2 regions of the Nocardioides sp. NBC_00368 genome follow, and region 2 is predicted to be linked to the other one. Evidence: riboswitches for the same ligand, from Rfam matches in the RefSeq annotation. Region 2 holds a riboswitch; the other holds the start of a gene.
What was found. Region 2 has a riboswitch for cobalamin ahead of OG984_RS28290 (nitrite reductase). Riboswitches for the same ligand answer to the same signal wherever they lie in the genome.
Positions count from the first base shown of each region.

Region 1: it holds a riboswitch for cobalamin, as region 2 does, so the genes downstream of both, OG984_RS12215 (prenyltransferase/squalene oxidase repeat-containing protein) here and OG984_RS28290 (nitrite reductase) in region 2, are expected to answer to the same signal.

Region 1 is NZ_CP107970.1:2,568,780-2,576,524, forward strand. Features, by position in the region: gene OG984_RS12205 (energy-coupling factor transporter transmembrane component T) at 1-361, opposite strand, end outside; gene OG984_RS12210 (hypothetical protein) at 358-963, opposite strand; gene OG984_RS12215 (prenyltransferase/squalene oxidase repeat-containing protein) at 957-2,030, opposite strand; cobalamin riboswitch at 2,097-2,218, opposite strand; gene OG984_RS12220 (glycoside hydrolase family 19 protein) at 2,299-2,964, shown strand; gene OG984_RS12225 (NYN domain-containing protein) at 2,975-3,736, opposite strand; gene gatB (Asp-tRNA(Asn)/Glu-tRNA(Gln) amidotransferase subunit GatB) at 3,867-5,360, opposite strand; gene gatA (Asp-tRNA(Asn)/Glu-tRNA(Gln) amidotransferase subunit GatA) at 5,357-6,850, opposite strand; gene gatC (Asp-tRNA(Asn)/Glu-tRNA(Gln) amidotransferase subunit GatC) at 6,847-7,146, opposite strand; gene OG984_RS12245 (SigE family RNA polymerase sigma factor) at 7,289-7,745, shown strand, end outside.
Region 2 is NZ_CP107970.1:5,915,159-5,922,903, reverse strand. Features, by position in the region: gene OG984_RS28315 (hypothetical protein) at 1-429, shown strand, start outside; gene bluB (5,6-dimethylbenzimidazole synthase) at 391-1,005, opposite strand; gene cobM (precorrin-4 C(11)-methyltransferase) at 1,005-1,790, opposite strand; gene cobJ (precorrin-3B C(17)-methyltransferase) at 1,787-3,328, opposite strand; gene OG984_RS28295 (precorrin-8X methylmutase) at 3,325-3,933, opposite strand; partial or broken gene OG984_RS28290 (nitrite reductase) at 4,621-4,812, opposite strand; cobalamin riboswitch at 4,868-5,071, opposite strand; gene OG984_RS28285 (ABC transporter substrate-binding protein) at 5,176-6,342, shown strand; gene OG984_RS28280 (tripartite tricarboxylate transporter permease) at 6,356-7,745, opposite strand, start outside.

The DNA.
Region 1 (7,745 bases), 2.8 Mb from region 2:
GCGCCTCGCGGGTGAGCGGCCCGAGCAGCCGGATCCCCAGCACCCATTCGGGAAGCGGGATCTCGGGCAGGTCGATGAGCACGTGACCCGGCACGGCACCCAGGAGCACCCGGAAGAGCACCCGGGTGGCGACGATGAACAGGGCGAGGCCGACGTAGAGCCGGAACGCCTTCGCCCACGGCTGCTCCCCGCGGCGGGCCGCGACCACGACCGAGACCACCCCCACCAGCAGCAGGAGCAGCAGCGGGTTGGTGGTGAAGGAGGCGTACGCAGCCAGGCCGATCGCCCACACCCACCAGGCCACGGGGTGCAGATCACGGGGCAGGCGCGCGACCGCTGCCTCACGAAGCACAGTGCTCATCGCCGACGCCACCACACGACACCGGCGACGGAGAAGAGGGCGAGGATCCCGGCCGGAGCGACCCAGCCGGGCAGCTGCCGGGGCTCGGAGGGCGAGTCCTCCGGAGATAACTCCGGCGACGGGCTTGAGGGCGCCCCCACAGCATCCCCAAGTTCCGTCGCCGGAGCGGTAACGACATCGTCGTCTATCCACGTGAACGCAACACCCTGCCCGGAGGTCACGCTGATTTCGGTAACATTTCTGGAGGCGTAGCTCCAGGCCCCGGATTCGTCGGTGACCCACAGCGACCAGTAGGCGTCGGCGGGCGGCATCTGGGCGCAGCCGGCGGTCTTCGGCCGGCCGTCGACCCGGCAGACGACGCTGGGCATCGAGGTCACGTAGGTGAGCGGATGCCCCGCCTTCTCGAAGAGGTCGGCACCGGTGTCGCCCTCCTCGGGCCGGACGCAGGCGATCTCGGGGTCGCCGCCCAGGGCGTTGGGCTCGACGACGACGGTGACGTCGTCGCACGCCTCCGCGGCAGAAGCTGGAGCCGGGGTGAGGACGGGTGCGGTGGCCCCGGCGAGGATCGCCAGGGCCACCATCGCGGACCGTAGGCTCAGCACGCGCTCTTCGTGGTCGCGTCCTTGGGCAGGAAGACGAGGGACGGCAGCGCCTGCGCGGCCGCGAGGCGGTACATCCCCTCGGACTCCTTGGCCAGCCCCTTGGTGTTGCCCTCGGTCAGGGCGGCGTCGTCGTAGGCCACCGCGCCGACGTCGTCACCGCAGGTCACGACGTGCTCGGAGACCCAGGTCGCGGCCTTCTCGGCAGCATCGGTCTCACCGGCGCGGCCGAACGCCCACCCGGCCAGGCCGGTGGTGTTGGAGTTGGCGACGTTGCCGGTCGCCGCCTTGAACGAACCGTCCTCGGCCTGGGTCTCCTTCAGCCACTCGACGCCCGCCTCGACGGCCTTCTCGGCCTCGGGAGAGGCGACCGAGGACAGCGCGATCAGCGCGAACGCGGTGGCGTCGGCGTCCGGAGCCGCCTTCGGGTCACCGTCGCAGGTCTGGTCGGCGGCCGCGGGGTCAGCCGTGAAGGTGACCCGGAACCAGCCCTCCTCGCACTGCTGCCCGGCCAGGAACTCCGCGGCGGCCGTGGCCTCCTTGCTCTCCGCGTTGCTCAGCGCCCAGACCGCGTACGACTGCCCGATGGTGTTGGAGTAGTCGGCCGCCTCCTTGTTCTTGGGGTCGAGCTCGTCGGCGATGCGGCCGTTCTCGGCGACGGTGCCCTCGAGCTGCTTCAGCAGACCGGGGTCGGAGGCATCGATGTTCTGCTGGAGGACGAGCGCCTTCGCGGTGGCCCCGGCCGAGGTCACGGTGCCGAACCCGGGCGAGGTGTAGGCCTTCTTGTTCGTCATCACGGCCGCGGCGATCGTGGCGATCTCCTCGTCGTAGCCACCGACCTCGGCCAGCGCGATCCCGATGTCGGCGCTGAGCCCGAAGTCGTCGGTGCCGTACTGCGCGTTGCGGGCCACACCCTTCGGCGCCTGGGCGACGAGCCAGTCGGCCACGGAGGTCGACACCTTCGCGTCGTAGGTGGGCTTCTCCCCCTCCTCGACGGCCTTCTCGCCGCAGCCGGCGAGCGAGGTGAGGGCGAGGGCGGCGGCGATGCCACCGAGGACGGTCTTCTTCATGGTTCCTTCCGCGCTGTTCGTCGGGAAGGCCAAGGGCCGACCCGCTGCTTTCCACGACAGCGTCAGGTCAGTACGCGTCCGTCGGCAGGTGCTCCGGCTCGCTCAGGACCCTCGATGTCCCGGGCCTACGGTTGCGGGTCAGCGCCGGGATTCGACCGGCTTCCCCCACCACGGCGTGTGTTGATTGAGGCTCTGCTTGATTCGGGGGTCATCTTATGCCGGGTCGGCCCTGCTTGCGGGATCGCCGTCGAGGAGTCACTCTGTCCCCATGCGCCACAGGATTCTCGGCCTTGTCGCAACCTTGATCTCGGCCACCCTTCTCTCCCTCTGCCCGGCCACGACGGCAGTCGCGGCCCCGGCTCGGGCCTCGGTCACGTACGCCGATCTGGTTGCCATGTTCGGCGACAAGGTCGGGAACAAGAAGACCGTCGAGACCGGGCTGCCGACCCTCAACCGCGCCATGTCCGACGCCCGGATCACGACCCCCTACCGGCAGGCGGCCTACCTCACCACGCTCGCCAACGAGAGCTCCTTCCACCACGACGCCAAGGGCCCCCACGACAAGCGGAAGTACGCCGGCCGCGGCTACATCCAGCTGACCGGCGAGGCCAACTACACCGACGCCGGCGCCTACTTCGGGATCGACCTGCGTCGTCGCCCCGAGCTGGCCCGCTCGCTGGACCACAGCGCGCCGATCTCGCGGTGGTACTGGACCGTCGCCCGCGACATCAACCCGCTCGCCGACGCCCTCGAGATGGGCAAGGTCAACGCGGCGATCGGCTATCCCCCCAACAAGGAGGAGGACGCCGAGCGCTGCCGCGACTTCAAGGCCGCGCTGAGGCACCTCAACGGGTCGGTGCCCAAGGGGATCAAGTGCGCCCGCCCGAAGCCGAAGAAGGCAGAGGACCAGGACCGCACCGCGGACGCGTCCTAGTAGGCGTACGTCACTTCTTGCTGTTGCGCTTGTCGCTGACCGCGATCGCCGAGGTGCCCTCGTCCTTGAGCTCGAAGAGGTCGATCGCCTTGATGAGCTTGGTCCAGGTGGCGTACCCGTAGTTGCGCGGGTCCTCGGAGGACTGGTTGCGGATGCGGGAGACGACCGTGCCGACCAGGGCCCAGCCGTCGTCGTCGGCGGCCGCGGCGATGGAGTTGCGCAGCAGCTGGATCAGCCGGGCGTTGCGCTTCAGCACCTGTCCCGTGGTCGCCGAGGAGGACGGCTTGCGGGCGGGCGTGGCACCGGCCTCGGAGTCGGCGTCGGTCTCCTCCTCGGAGCCGCCGAGCTTCTCGACCACGGTGAACCGGGTGCAGGCGCTCTTGAACGGCGCCGGGGTCTTCTCCCGGCCGTAGCCGTAGACCGCGCGGCCCTTCTCGCGCAGGTAGTGCACCAGCGGGGTGAAATCGGAGTCGGAGGAGACCAGTGCAAACGCGTCCGGGATCGCCGCGTGCAGCAGCTCCACGGCGTCGATGGCGAGCGCCATGTCGGAGGCGTTCTTGTGGGCGGTCAGGTCGAACTGCTGCATCGGCCGGATGGCCGCATCGTGCAGCTCCTCGATCCAGCCCTTGAGCTCGGGCTTGGTCCAGTTCCCGTAGGCCCGCCGGATGGTCACCTCGCCGTACTCGGCCAGGTCGTTCAGGATCGCGTCGATCTTGGCCGCGGGGGCGTTGTCGGCGTCGATGAGCAGGGCGATGCGGAAGGGCTCGGTCACGCCGGACAGTCTGCCAGTGCCACCCACCGCCGAGTCGGCTCATCCTGACCAAAACCACCGCCGAGTCGGCGCGTCATGACGCGCCGACTCGGCGGATTCTGTTGTCAGGACGAGCCGACTCGGCGTGGGATCAGGAGAGCTTCTCCAGGATCAGCTCGCGCACGCGCTTGGCGTCGGCCTTGCCGCCGGTCGCCTTCATGACGGCGCCGATGAGCGCACCGGCCGCGGCCTGGTTGCCGCCGCGGATCTTCTCCGCGACAGCAGGCTGGGCGTCGATCGCCTCATCGACGGCCGCACCGAGCGCGCCGTCGTCGGAGACGACGGCGAGGCCGCGGGCGTCGATGATCTCGGAGACCGTGCCCTCACCTGCGAGCAGCCCCTCGAACACCTGGCGAGCGAGCTTGTCGGTCAGCGAACCGCCGTCGACCAGCTTCTGCACCTCCGCGACCTGGGCCGGGGTGACCCCGACCTCGGCCAGCTCGACGCCGCGGTCGTTGGCGGCCCGGGAGAGCTCCGCCATCCACCACTTGCGCGCGGCCTGGGCGGAGGCGCCCTCGGCGACGGTCGCCTCGATCAGCGTCATCGCACCGGCGGCCCACACGTCACGCATCTCCAGGTCGGAGTAGCCCCACTCGGCCTGCAGCCGCGCCCGCTTCTCAGCCGGCGGCTCGGGCAGCGTGCCACGCAGCTCCTCGACCCATTCGCGGCTCGGCGCGACCGGGACGAGATCCGGCTCGGGGAAGTAGCGGTAGTCGTCGGCGTCGGACTTCGGCCGTCCGGCCGAGGTGGTGCCGGTGTCCTCGTGGAAGTGGCGGGTCTCCTGGAAGATCGCCTCCCCCGCGTCGAGGATCCCGGCGTGGCGCGACATCTCGAAACGTACGGCCCGCTCGACCGAGCGCAGCGAGTTCACGTTCTTCGTCTCCGTGCGGGTGCCCAGCTTGTCCGAACCCTTCGGGGACAGCGACAGGTTGACGTCGCAGCGCATCGAGCCCTGGTCCATGCGTACGTCGGAGACGCCCAGCCCCAGCAGGATCTCGCGCAGCGCCGCGACGTAGGCCTTGGCCACCAGCGGCGCCTTGGCACCGGTGCCGAGGATCGGGCGGGTGACGATCTCGATCAGGGGGATGCCGGCGCGGTTGTAGTCGACCAGCGAGTAGTCGGCGCCGTGGATACGGCCGGTCGAGCCACCGATGTGGGTGGTCTTGCCGGTGTCCTCCTCCATGTGGGCGCGCTCGATCTCGACGCGGAAGGTCTCCCCCTCGACCTCGACGTCGAGGTAGCCGTCGTAGACGATCGGCTCGTCGTACTGCGAGGTCTGGAAGTTCTTCGGCATGTCCGGGTAGAAGTAGTTCTTCCGGGCGAACCGGCACCATTCCGCGATCGAGCCGTTGAGCGCGAGCCCGATCCGGATCGCGCTCTCCACCGCCTTGGCGTTCACGACCGGCATCGAGCCGGGCAGGCCGAGGCAGGTCGGGCACACCTGGGAGTTGGGCTCGCCGCCGAAGGTCGCCGGGCATCCGCAGAACATCTTGGTGTTGGTGTTGAGCTCGACGTGGACCTCCAGGCCCATCGCCGGGTCGTAGCGCTCCAGCACCTCGTCGAACGCGACAAGAGTCTCGCTCATCGGGCCACCTCCAGCTTGTCGATCGAGAGCACCGGACCGATGGCGGCCTCGAGGGCGGCACCGACGCGGTAGAGACGGGCGTCCTCCAGGACCGGCGCCAGGAGCTGTACGCCGACGGGCAACCCGTCCGCGTCGGAGACCCCGGCCGGGATGGAGATGCCGGGCGTACCGGCCAGGTTGGCCGGAATGGTGGCCAGGTCCTGCATGTACATCGCGAGCGGGTCGTCGAGCTTCGCACCCAGCGGGAACGCCGTCGACGGGGACGTCGGCGAGACCAGCACGTCGACCTGCTCGAAGGCCTTCTTGAAGTCCTCGATGATCAGCGTGCGGATCTTCTGCGCCTGGCCGTAGTAGGCGTCGTAGTAGCCGCTGCTCAGCGCGTAGGTGCCCAGGATGATGCGGCGCTTGACCTCGTCGCCGAAGCCTGCGTCACGCGAGGCCTTCATCACGTCCTCGGCGCTCGGGTCGCCGTCGGGGGTGACCCGCAGGCCGTAGCGCATCGCGTCGAACTTGGCCAGGTTGGAGGAGCACTCCGCCGGCAGGATCAGGTAGTAGGCCGCCATCGCGTGCTCGAAGCTCGGCGTGGAGACCTCGACGACGTCGGCGCCCAGCTTGGTGAGCAGGTCGACCGACTCGTTGAACTTGGCCATCACGTCGGGCGCCCAGCCCTCGCCGGCCAGCTCCTTGATGACGCCGACCTTGACGCCCTTCAGGTCGCCGGTCGCGCCCGCACGGGCGGCGTCGACGAGCCCGGTCACCGGGGTCGTGGTGGAGGTGGAGTCGAGCGGGTCGTGGCCGCCGATGAGCTCGTGCAGCAGGGCGCTGTCGAGGACCGTGCGGGTCACCGGACCGACCTGGTCCAGCGAGTTGGCCAGGGCGACCAGGCCGTAGCGGGAGACGGAGCCGTAGGTCGGCTTCACGCCGACCGTGCCGGTGACGGCACCCGGCTGACGGATCGAGCCACCGGTGTCGGTGCCGAGCGCGAGCGGCGCCTCGAAGGCGGCGACGGCGGCGGCCGAGCCACCACCGGAGCCGCCGGGGATCCGGTCGAGCTTCCACGGGTTCTTCGTCGGACCGTACGCCGAGTGCTCGGTCGAGGAGCCCATCGCGAACTCGTCCATGTTGGTCTTGCCCAGGATCGGCAGACCGGCCGCCTTGATCTTCTTGACCACGGTCGCGTCGTAGGGCGGGATCCAGCCCTCGAGGATCTTGGAGCCGCAGGTCGTCGGCAGGCCGGTGGTGGTCAGCACGTCCTTGACCGCGATCGGTACGCCGTCGAGAGCGTGCAGCGCGTCGCCGTTGGCCCGGCGCGCGTCGGAGGCGGCAGCCTGGGACAGCGCACCCTCGGCGTCGATGTGCAGGAAGGCGTGGACGTCGCCGTCGACCGCCGCGATGCGGTCGAGGTGGGCCTGGGTCAGCTCGACCGAGGTGGTCTCGCCGGCGGCGAGCGCGTCGATCAGCTCGGCGGCGGTCTTCTCGATGAGAGTCACTGCTCGTCCCCCAGGATCCTCGGCACGGCGAAGCGCTGCTCCTCGACGCTCGGCGCACCGGAGAGCGCCTGCTCCGGCGTCAGACCGGGCACGACGACGTCCTCACGGAAGACGTTGGTCAGCGGAAGCGGGTGGGAGGTGGCAGGCACGTCGTCGCCGGCAAGCCCCTGGATCGAGGCGACGGACTCGAGGATCACCTGCAGCTGCGGGGCAAGGTGATCGAGCTCGGCGTCGCTGAGGTCGATGCGGGCGAGGTCGGCCAGGTGCGCGACCTCGTCGCGGGTGATTTCTGGCATGCCGCACATCCTAGGCGGCGGGAGCCCCAACTCTCACCTCGGTAAGGCCCACGCCGGACCGGAGCTCGACACACATACAACCGATCGGTGGCCTCACCGCGTCCTCAACCCTGACAATCGGCTCGAGAGATCGGATGGATCGATGGCGAGACCCCCAACCCAGGAGCAGTTCGACGAGTTCGCCCAGGTCGCCTGGCCGCGGCTCTATCGTTCCGCCTACCTGCTCGTCGGGGACCATGCCAGTGCGGAGGACCTGGTCCAGACGGCGCTGGCGAAGACCTACGGCAACTGGGGCCGGGTACGCACGCTCGAGGCCGCCCCCGCCTATGCCCGGCAGGTCCTGTTCAACACCGCGATGAGCTGGTTCCGGAAGGCATCGTGGAACCGCGAGCGGCCCACCGAGGTCCTTCCCGACCTGGCTCACGAGAACGATCCGACCACCCGCTCGGTGCTGCTCGACGCGGTCGCCGCGCTGCCTCCGCGCCAGCGCGCCGTCGTGGTCCTCCGCTTCTACGAGGATCTCGACGTACGCCGCACCGCAGACCTCCTCGGCTGCTCGGAGGGCACGGTGAAGAGCCAGACCTCCTTCGCGCTCGACA
Region 2 (7,745 bases):
CAGATGCGCCCACGACTCCCGGTACCGTTCCTGGCGACGCTCGGCGCCTGGGTGGTCTTCGGCGCGGAGATCACCGGCTATGAGAGGTCGCTTCACCCCGCCGTCGAACCACGCGAGCAGCCACCTGATCAGCCGCAATCCAAGCGCCCACAGAACCGGCGCCTCCCACCGGCCAGCCTTGTCCTCGGCCGTCCGGGCGACTGGTTCTCGGAGTTCGAGGACACCTGGCTGCCGATCGAGAACGGCGCTACCTGGACTCTGTGGGGTGCCCTCAACTCGACCCCGCCACGCGCCGACCCCCGCAGCATGTACTACCAGGACCAACTGGAGGAGGAGCGCTTCCTCAAGCGCCTCTACTCGACCGGTCGACACCGGGCCCTCGCCCGCACCCTAGAAGGTCTCGTCGTGGACGACCGTGGAGAGCGGTGAGCGGTGGCGCCAGCCGAAGCGCTCCAGGTCGGGGACGTCGGGGAGGTCGGCGACGGTGCCGACGCAGAGCCAGGCGACCGGACGTACGCCCGCGGGCATCCCGACCAGGTCGCGCAGGAACTCCTCGCGGTAGAAGCTGACCCAGCCGACGCCGAGGCCCTCGGCGGTGGCGGCGAGCCAGAGGTTCTGGATGGCGCAGACGACCGAGTAGAGGCCGGCGTCGGCGATGGCGTGGCGGCCGAGGACGTTGGGGCCGCCGCGGCTCGGGTCGTAGCCGACCACGATGCCCAGACCGGACTCGCGGATGCCCTCGATCTTGATCCGGGAGAAGGTCTCGGCCCGCTCGCCGGACAGGGTGGCGGCGAAGGTATCCCGCTCGGTCGCGACGTGGGAGTGGAAGCGCTCGAGGCGGTCGGCGTCGCGTACGAGCACGAAGTCCCACGGCTGCGACATCCCGACGCTCGGGGCGGCGTGGGCGGCGGACAGGACGCGCTCGAGGACATCCGGAGACACCGGCTCGCCGGTGAACTCCGCACGGGTGTCCCGACGACGGTTGATGGCGTCGTAGAGGTCCATCAGGCACCCCCCGACCCGGTGGTCGAGCTTGTCGAGACCCGCGGGCGAGCCGCGTCGTAGAGGAACGACTCTCCGCCGTCGCGGGCCAGCGCGGGTCCGGCGAGGATGACGGCGGCCTGGCGCAGGCCCGCGTCCTCGACCGCGTCGGCGATCGTCGACACGGTCCCCCGCAGCACCTTCTCCTCGGGCTGGCTGGCGCGGTAGACCACCACGACCGGACACTCGGGGCCGTAGTACGGCAGCAGCTCGGCCATCAGCTCGCGGGTACGCCGGATCGCCAGGTGGAGCACCAGGGTGGCGCCGGTGGCGGCGTACGCAGCCAGCGACTCCCCCTCCGGCATCGCGGTCGATCGGGCCCGGGTGCGGGTGAGGACCACCGACTGGGCCACCAGCGGCACGGTGAGCTCGCGGCCGACCAGCGCCGCCGCCGCGGCGTAGGCCGGTACGCCGGGCGTCACGTCCCACGGCACTGCGGCCTCGTCGAGCCGCCGGGTCTGCTCAGCGACCGCCGAGTAGACCGACGGGTCGCCGGAGACGAGGCGTACGACCTGCTTGCCGTCACGATGAGCGGTGACGATCGCCTCGACGATCTGGTCCAGATCGAGCTTCTGGGTGTCGACCAGCTCGGCCTCGGGACTGCAGTGGGCCAACACCTCGGGATCCAGATAGGTGCCGGGATAGAGCACCACCTCGGCGGCCTCGAGCAGCCTCGTCGCGCGCACGGTCAGCAGGTCGGCCGCACCGGGGCCGGCACCGACGAAGTGGACGGTCATCGGATCGGTCATCGGACATACCTCGGCGTCCAGACCTGTCCGGACGCGGTCACCTGTGTCGAGCTCGCCCCCACGATGACCAGGCACTTCATGTCGATCGATGCGGGATCCAGGTCACCGAGGGTGGTCACCGTCAGCGACTCCTCGGCCCGCCCGACGTCGCGGCCGACGATGACGACGGTGTCGGGCTTGCGCTGCTCGAGGAGTACGTCGCGCGCCAGCCCGATCTGCTCGGTGCGCGAGCGCGAGGCGGGGTTGTAGATCGCCAGCACCAGGTCGGCCGCGGCGACCGCGCGCAGCCGCTCCTCGATGACCGGCCACGGCTTGAGGCGGTCCGAGAGCGACATCACCGCGAAGTCCGCACCGACCGGAGCGCCTGCCCGGGCGGCCACGGCCTGGACCGCGCTGACACCGGGCAGCACCCGGACACGTACGCCGGCATAGGCCGGATCCGAAGCCGCCTCGAACACGGCGGACGCCATCCCGAAGACACCGGCGTCACCGCCGGAGACGACGGCGACCCGCTCCCCCGCGAGCGCCAGGTCCAGCGCGTGCCGGGCACGGTCGACCTCGACCGTGTTGCCCGAGGCGTGCCGCTGCAGCCCAGCACGTTGCGGCACCCGGTTGACGTAGGGCGCGTAGCCGACGACGTGACCCACCTCGGCCAACGCGGCCGACACCTCGGGCGTCAGCCACCCGTCCGGCCCTGGCCCCAACCCGACCACGAGCACCTCCCCGCGCTCCGCACCCTCGACCGGCTCGGCCACGGAAGCCTCCGCCGAGCTCGTCTGCCGCATGCGGCCTGCCGAGGCGGAGGCGGGAGCGGTGTCCCCGGGAACCACGATGAGCGAGAAGTACGGCACCGACTCCGGATCCACGTCCGCCACCGGCAGCCAGCGCTCCTCGGGCTGCGAGGCACGCTCGACGTACCAGGCACCCTCGAGCCGCCCGGCCGCAGCCAGCGCGGCGCGAACCGCCGGGAAGGTCCGGCCGAGCTTCATGATGATGGCGGCCTCGGTGTCGGCCAGGCGCCGGGCGAGCTCGGCCTCGGGCAGGGTTCCGGGCAGCACGGTGAGGACGTCGGTCTGGCGCACCAGCGGCGTCGAGACGGCAGCGGTGGCGGCCGCGAAGGCCGGGACGCCCGGCACGACGGAGGTCTCGTAGACCTCCTTGAACCGGTCGTGGAGATACATCGAGGAGCCGTAGAAGAGCGGGTCGCCCTCGGCGAGCAGGACCACGTCGCGCCCGGCGTCGAGATGGGCCGAGAGCCGGACCGCGCAGGACTCGTAGAACTCGGCCATCGCCCCGACGTAGCCACCCGGGTGCGAGGTGGTGCCGGTGGTGACCGGGTAGCGCAGCTCCTCCTCCACCGCACCGGCCGGGATCAGCGATGAGGCGATCCGGCGGGCGTGGGACTGCTTGCGCACCCCGGCGTGGTAGGCGATCACCGGCGCCGCACCGATCAGCCGGGCGGCCTTGAGAGTGATCAGCTCGGGATCGCCCGGACCGATGCCGACGACGGTGAACCGGCCTGGGGTCACGCTGCTCATTCCTGCTCCTGGGCGAGTGCGTTGAGTGCGGACGAGGTCATCGCGGAGCCGCCACGACGGCCTCGCACGGTGACGTAGGGGATGTCGATCCCGTGGTCGTCGGCGAAGGCGGCGAGCGCCTCCTTGGACTCGGCGGCGCCGATGAAGCCGACCGGGCAGCCGACGATCGCGGCCGGCCGCGGACCACCGTCGAGGATCATCTCGAGCAGGTGGAAGAGCGCCGTGGGGGCGTTGCCGATGGCGACGACGGAGCCCTCCAGGTAGGGCTCCCACAGCGACAGCGCGGCCGCGGTGCGGGTCGTGCCCCAGGCCCGGGCCAGCGCCGGGACGCGGTCGTCACCGAGCATGCAGAGCACCTCGTTGTCGCGCGGCAGCCGGCTGCGGGTGACCCCGGTCGCGACCATCGTCGCGTCGCACAGGATCGGTGCCCCGGCCTCGAGCGCGCCGCGCGCGGCCTTCACCAGGCCGGGGTGGATGACCAGGTCGGCGGCGAGATCGACCTGTCCGCTGCCGTGGATCATCCGGACGGCGAGCCGCTCGGCGTCGGCGGGCACCGCGGAGAGGTCGGCCTCGCGCCGGATGGTCGCGAAGGAGTCGACGTAGATCGCGGGTCCCTGGTCGATGTAGTCGTAGCGCCGGGTCGGGCGCGCCTGCGGCGCAGGCACGAGTACGCCGCGCCACGGTGTCACCACGACCGCCGGCGCCCGCTCGACCAGCGCCTCGACGGCGGCGCGGTCCAGAGCCCCGTCGGCGGCGGCGACGTGCTCGCCGCCGGGCACCTCGCCGAACCCGAGCTCCTCGGCCGCGGCCGGCACCCGAGCATCGGCCGGGACCGGCTCGACCAGCGGGCCATCGAGCTCCGAGACGTGCCAGGCCGCAGACGGCCCCTCGCCGCGTACGTCCAGGAAGCGTGCGGCGAGCGCGACCAGGCGGGACGCGGCCTCGGCGAGCGGCACGACCGGCCCCCATGAGTCGCCGACGCGCAGCTGACCCTCAGCACCCGAGAGCGCCACCAGACCGAGATCGCACTCCCGCGAGACCAGGTCGCCGCGACCGTCGTCGAGCACGAAGAGAAACCGTCCCGGGAGCGCCGCCAGCCGGGGCGAGGCGCACAGCAGGCGGTCCAGCGACGCGGCGACGCCACGCAGGTCGGCCCGTCCGCCGGCGAGCCCGGTCTGCGGGGAGACCATCACGTTGCGTACGAGCTCATGGGTCTGCGCCGGCACCAGACCGGTCGCCTTCAGCGCGGTGAGCACCTCGCCGGGCAGCGCGCCGTCGACAGCGGGCAGGCCGCGCACCTGCAGGTTGGCGCGCCCGGTGAGATAGACGCGGCCGTCGCCGTAGGTCTCGGCGACGGAGATCAGCGACAGCAGCGAGGCGGAGGAGACGGACCCGCCGATCAGGCGCAGCCGCACCAGCAGGCCGTCCTCGGCCGGCCACGGACGGCCGACTCCTGGGCACCGGTCGGTTCGGACTCGGGACATCGCCACACCTGCTCTGGTCAGGTGCCCTTCCGCGGGGCACGTGGTGACCTGGCGGCGGGCGCCGCCAGAGCCAGCAGGTCTTCGGACTCGGAATCGATCGGTGCGGGACGCCTTCCCGGAGCCAGGCTCCAGTGGCTGCCCCTCCCGGAGGAGGTGCGTGCCCCGCCCGTCATCCTCACCGCTGCGCGTCAGTCCCGGACTCTCACCGGGTTCCCTGACCCCATCAGGCATGGAGTACGACTGGCAGGGCGAGACTACCCACTTGCGGACACGGCGCCGAATTGCTCGCGGCCCGGCCGCTGTTTGTGCCAGTGTTCGGCTACTCGGAAACTTCCACACGTCTTCGCACAGATGGAGTCCCCCGTGACCGGATCGGCTCGTCGGAAGCTGTTCGTTCTCGCGCCCGTCTCGGCGCTCGCGCTCGGTCTCACCGGATGCGCCACCACCTCGGAGTCGAAGGTCGCGATCGGTCTCGTGGTCCCGACCTCCGGCGCCCACAAGTCGATCGGCACCGACATGTCCCGCGGCTTCGACCTCTACCTCGACCAGCACGGCGGCAAGCTCGGTGGCCGGCTGGTCGACGTCATCGAGGCCGACGAGGGCGACCGGGTGAGCACCGGCGTGGCCGCGGTGTCCAGGCTGATCGAGGACGAGGAGGTCCAGGCGGTCGTCGGGCTGGTGGGCTCGGAGACGGCGCTCGCGGCCAAGGACGTCGCGGACAGCAGGGAGACCCCGCTGATCGTCACCGGCGCCGGGGCCGACCAGTTCGCCGACGGCTCTGACTACCTGTGGCGCACGTCCACGACCAACGCAGATCTGGGCGGCTCGCTCGGGAATGCGGTCGCCCAGGAGACCGACCGCGGCTCGGCCTACGTCGTCGCCTCCGACGACGCCGCCGGTCACGAGTTCTCCGACAGCTTCATGATCGCCTTCGAGGCGTCCGGCGGCGGCGTCGCGGGGCAGAGCTACACGCCGGCCGCCGTGACCGAGGACTGGTCGGGGCTCTTCGAGAAGGTGAAGAAGTCACGTGCGGACGCGATCTACGCCGCGTACACCGGGAAGGAGGCGGAGGCGTTCGTCCAGCAGTATCGCGACTCCGGCCTGGCCCGGAGCACCCCGCTCTACGGCCCCGGCTTCCTGACCGAGGGCGACGTGCTGTCCACCCTGGGCGGCGACGCGACCGGGGTACGGACGGTGCTGCACTACAGCGACGCCATGGACTCGCTGATGAACGACGCCTTCGTGAAGGACTACCGCAAGGCCTACGACGCGACCCCGACGGCCTACTCGGTGCAGGCCTACGACGCCGCGGCCGCGCTCGACAAGGCGCTCGGCCTCTCCGACGACGTCGACCGCAACGAGATCGCGGACTCCCTGGGGTCCGTCGGCACGATCGTCAGTCCCCGCGGGAACTGGACCTTCGACCCCAACCACAACCCCGACCAGTCCTACTTCCTGCGGGTGGTCAGGGGCACTGCCGACGGCCCCCGCAACGTCGTGCTGGAGGAGATCGCCTCAACGGGCAGCTGAGGCGATCTCCAGCTCAGCGATCCGCCTCGACCAGCTCGTGCTCCAGGTCCTCCTCCTTGCGGCGGAGCACGATCGACCCGGCGAGCGCGAGCAGCAGCGCGACGTACACGACGATCGCGAACGGCGACTGCACCAGCGTCAGCCAGTCTCCCTGGGCGATCTGCAGGGCCGAGCGCAGCTGCCGCTCGAAGATCGGCCCGAGGATCAGCCCGACCACCATCGGCGCCACGGGATAGCCGTAGCGGCGCATGAAGAAGCCCAGGATGCCGAGCACCAGGAGGACCATGACGTCCTGCGGGCTGAAGTGCACCGCGAAGGCGCCCAGGGCTGCGAACAGCAGGATGCCGGCGTAGAGATAGTGCCGCGGGATCTGGAGCACCTTCACCCACAGCCCGACCAGCGGGAGGTTGAGCACCAGCAGCAGCACGTTGCCGATGTAGAGGCTCGCCACCAGCGGCCAGACCAGGTCGCCGTGGTCCTTGAACAGCAGCGGCCCCGGCTGGATGTTGTAGTGCTGCAGCGCCACCAGGATCACCGCGGCCGTGGCCGAGGTCGGGATGCCGAGGGTCAGCAGCGGCACCAACACACCGGCCGCCGAGGCGTTGTTGGCCGCCTCGGGCCCGGCGACGCCCTCGATGGCACCGTGGCCGAACTCCTCCTTCGCCTTCCCGCGAGCGAGCTTGCGCTCGGCGGAGTACGACAGGAACGTGCCGACCTCGGCCCCACCGGCCGGCAGGGTGCCGATCGGGAAGCCGATCGCGGTGCCGCGCAGCCACGGCTTCCAGGAACGCCGCCAGTCCTCACGCGTCATCCAGGTGCGCCAGCCCCGGGTGACCGGGACGAGCTGCTGGGGTCCGCGGCGCAGCTGCGCACCCACGTACAGCGCCTCGCCGACCGCGAAGAGCGCGACCGCGACGACCACGACGTCGATGCCGTCGTTGAGCACGGGTACGCCGAAGGTGAACCGCATCTGCCCCGACATGCCGTCGACACCCATGAGCCCGATGAACATCCCGACGCCGAGAGCCGCCAGCCCGCGGGACACCGAACGGCCCAGCAGCGCCCCGACGGTGGTGAAGGCGAGCACCATCAGGGCCACCTTCTCGACGGGACCGAGCTTGACCGCGAGGTCCGCGGCCAGAGGCGCCAGGAAGGTGAGCGCGACCGTGGCGAGCGTGCCCGCCACGAACGACCCGATGGCGGCGGTGGCGAGCGCCGCGGCGCCCTTGCCGCGCTTGGCCATCTTGTTGCCCTCGAGCGCGGTGATCATCGAGGACGCCTCGCCGGGCGTGTTGAGCAGGATCGAGGTCGTCGACCCGCCGTACATGCCGCCGTAGTAGATGCCGGCGAAGGTGATCAGCGCGGCCGTCGGGTCCAGCGCGTACGTCAGCGGCAGCAGCAGC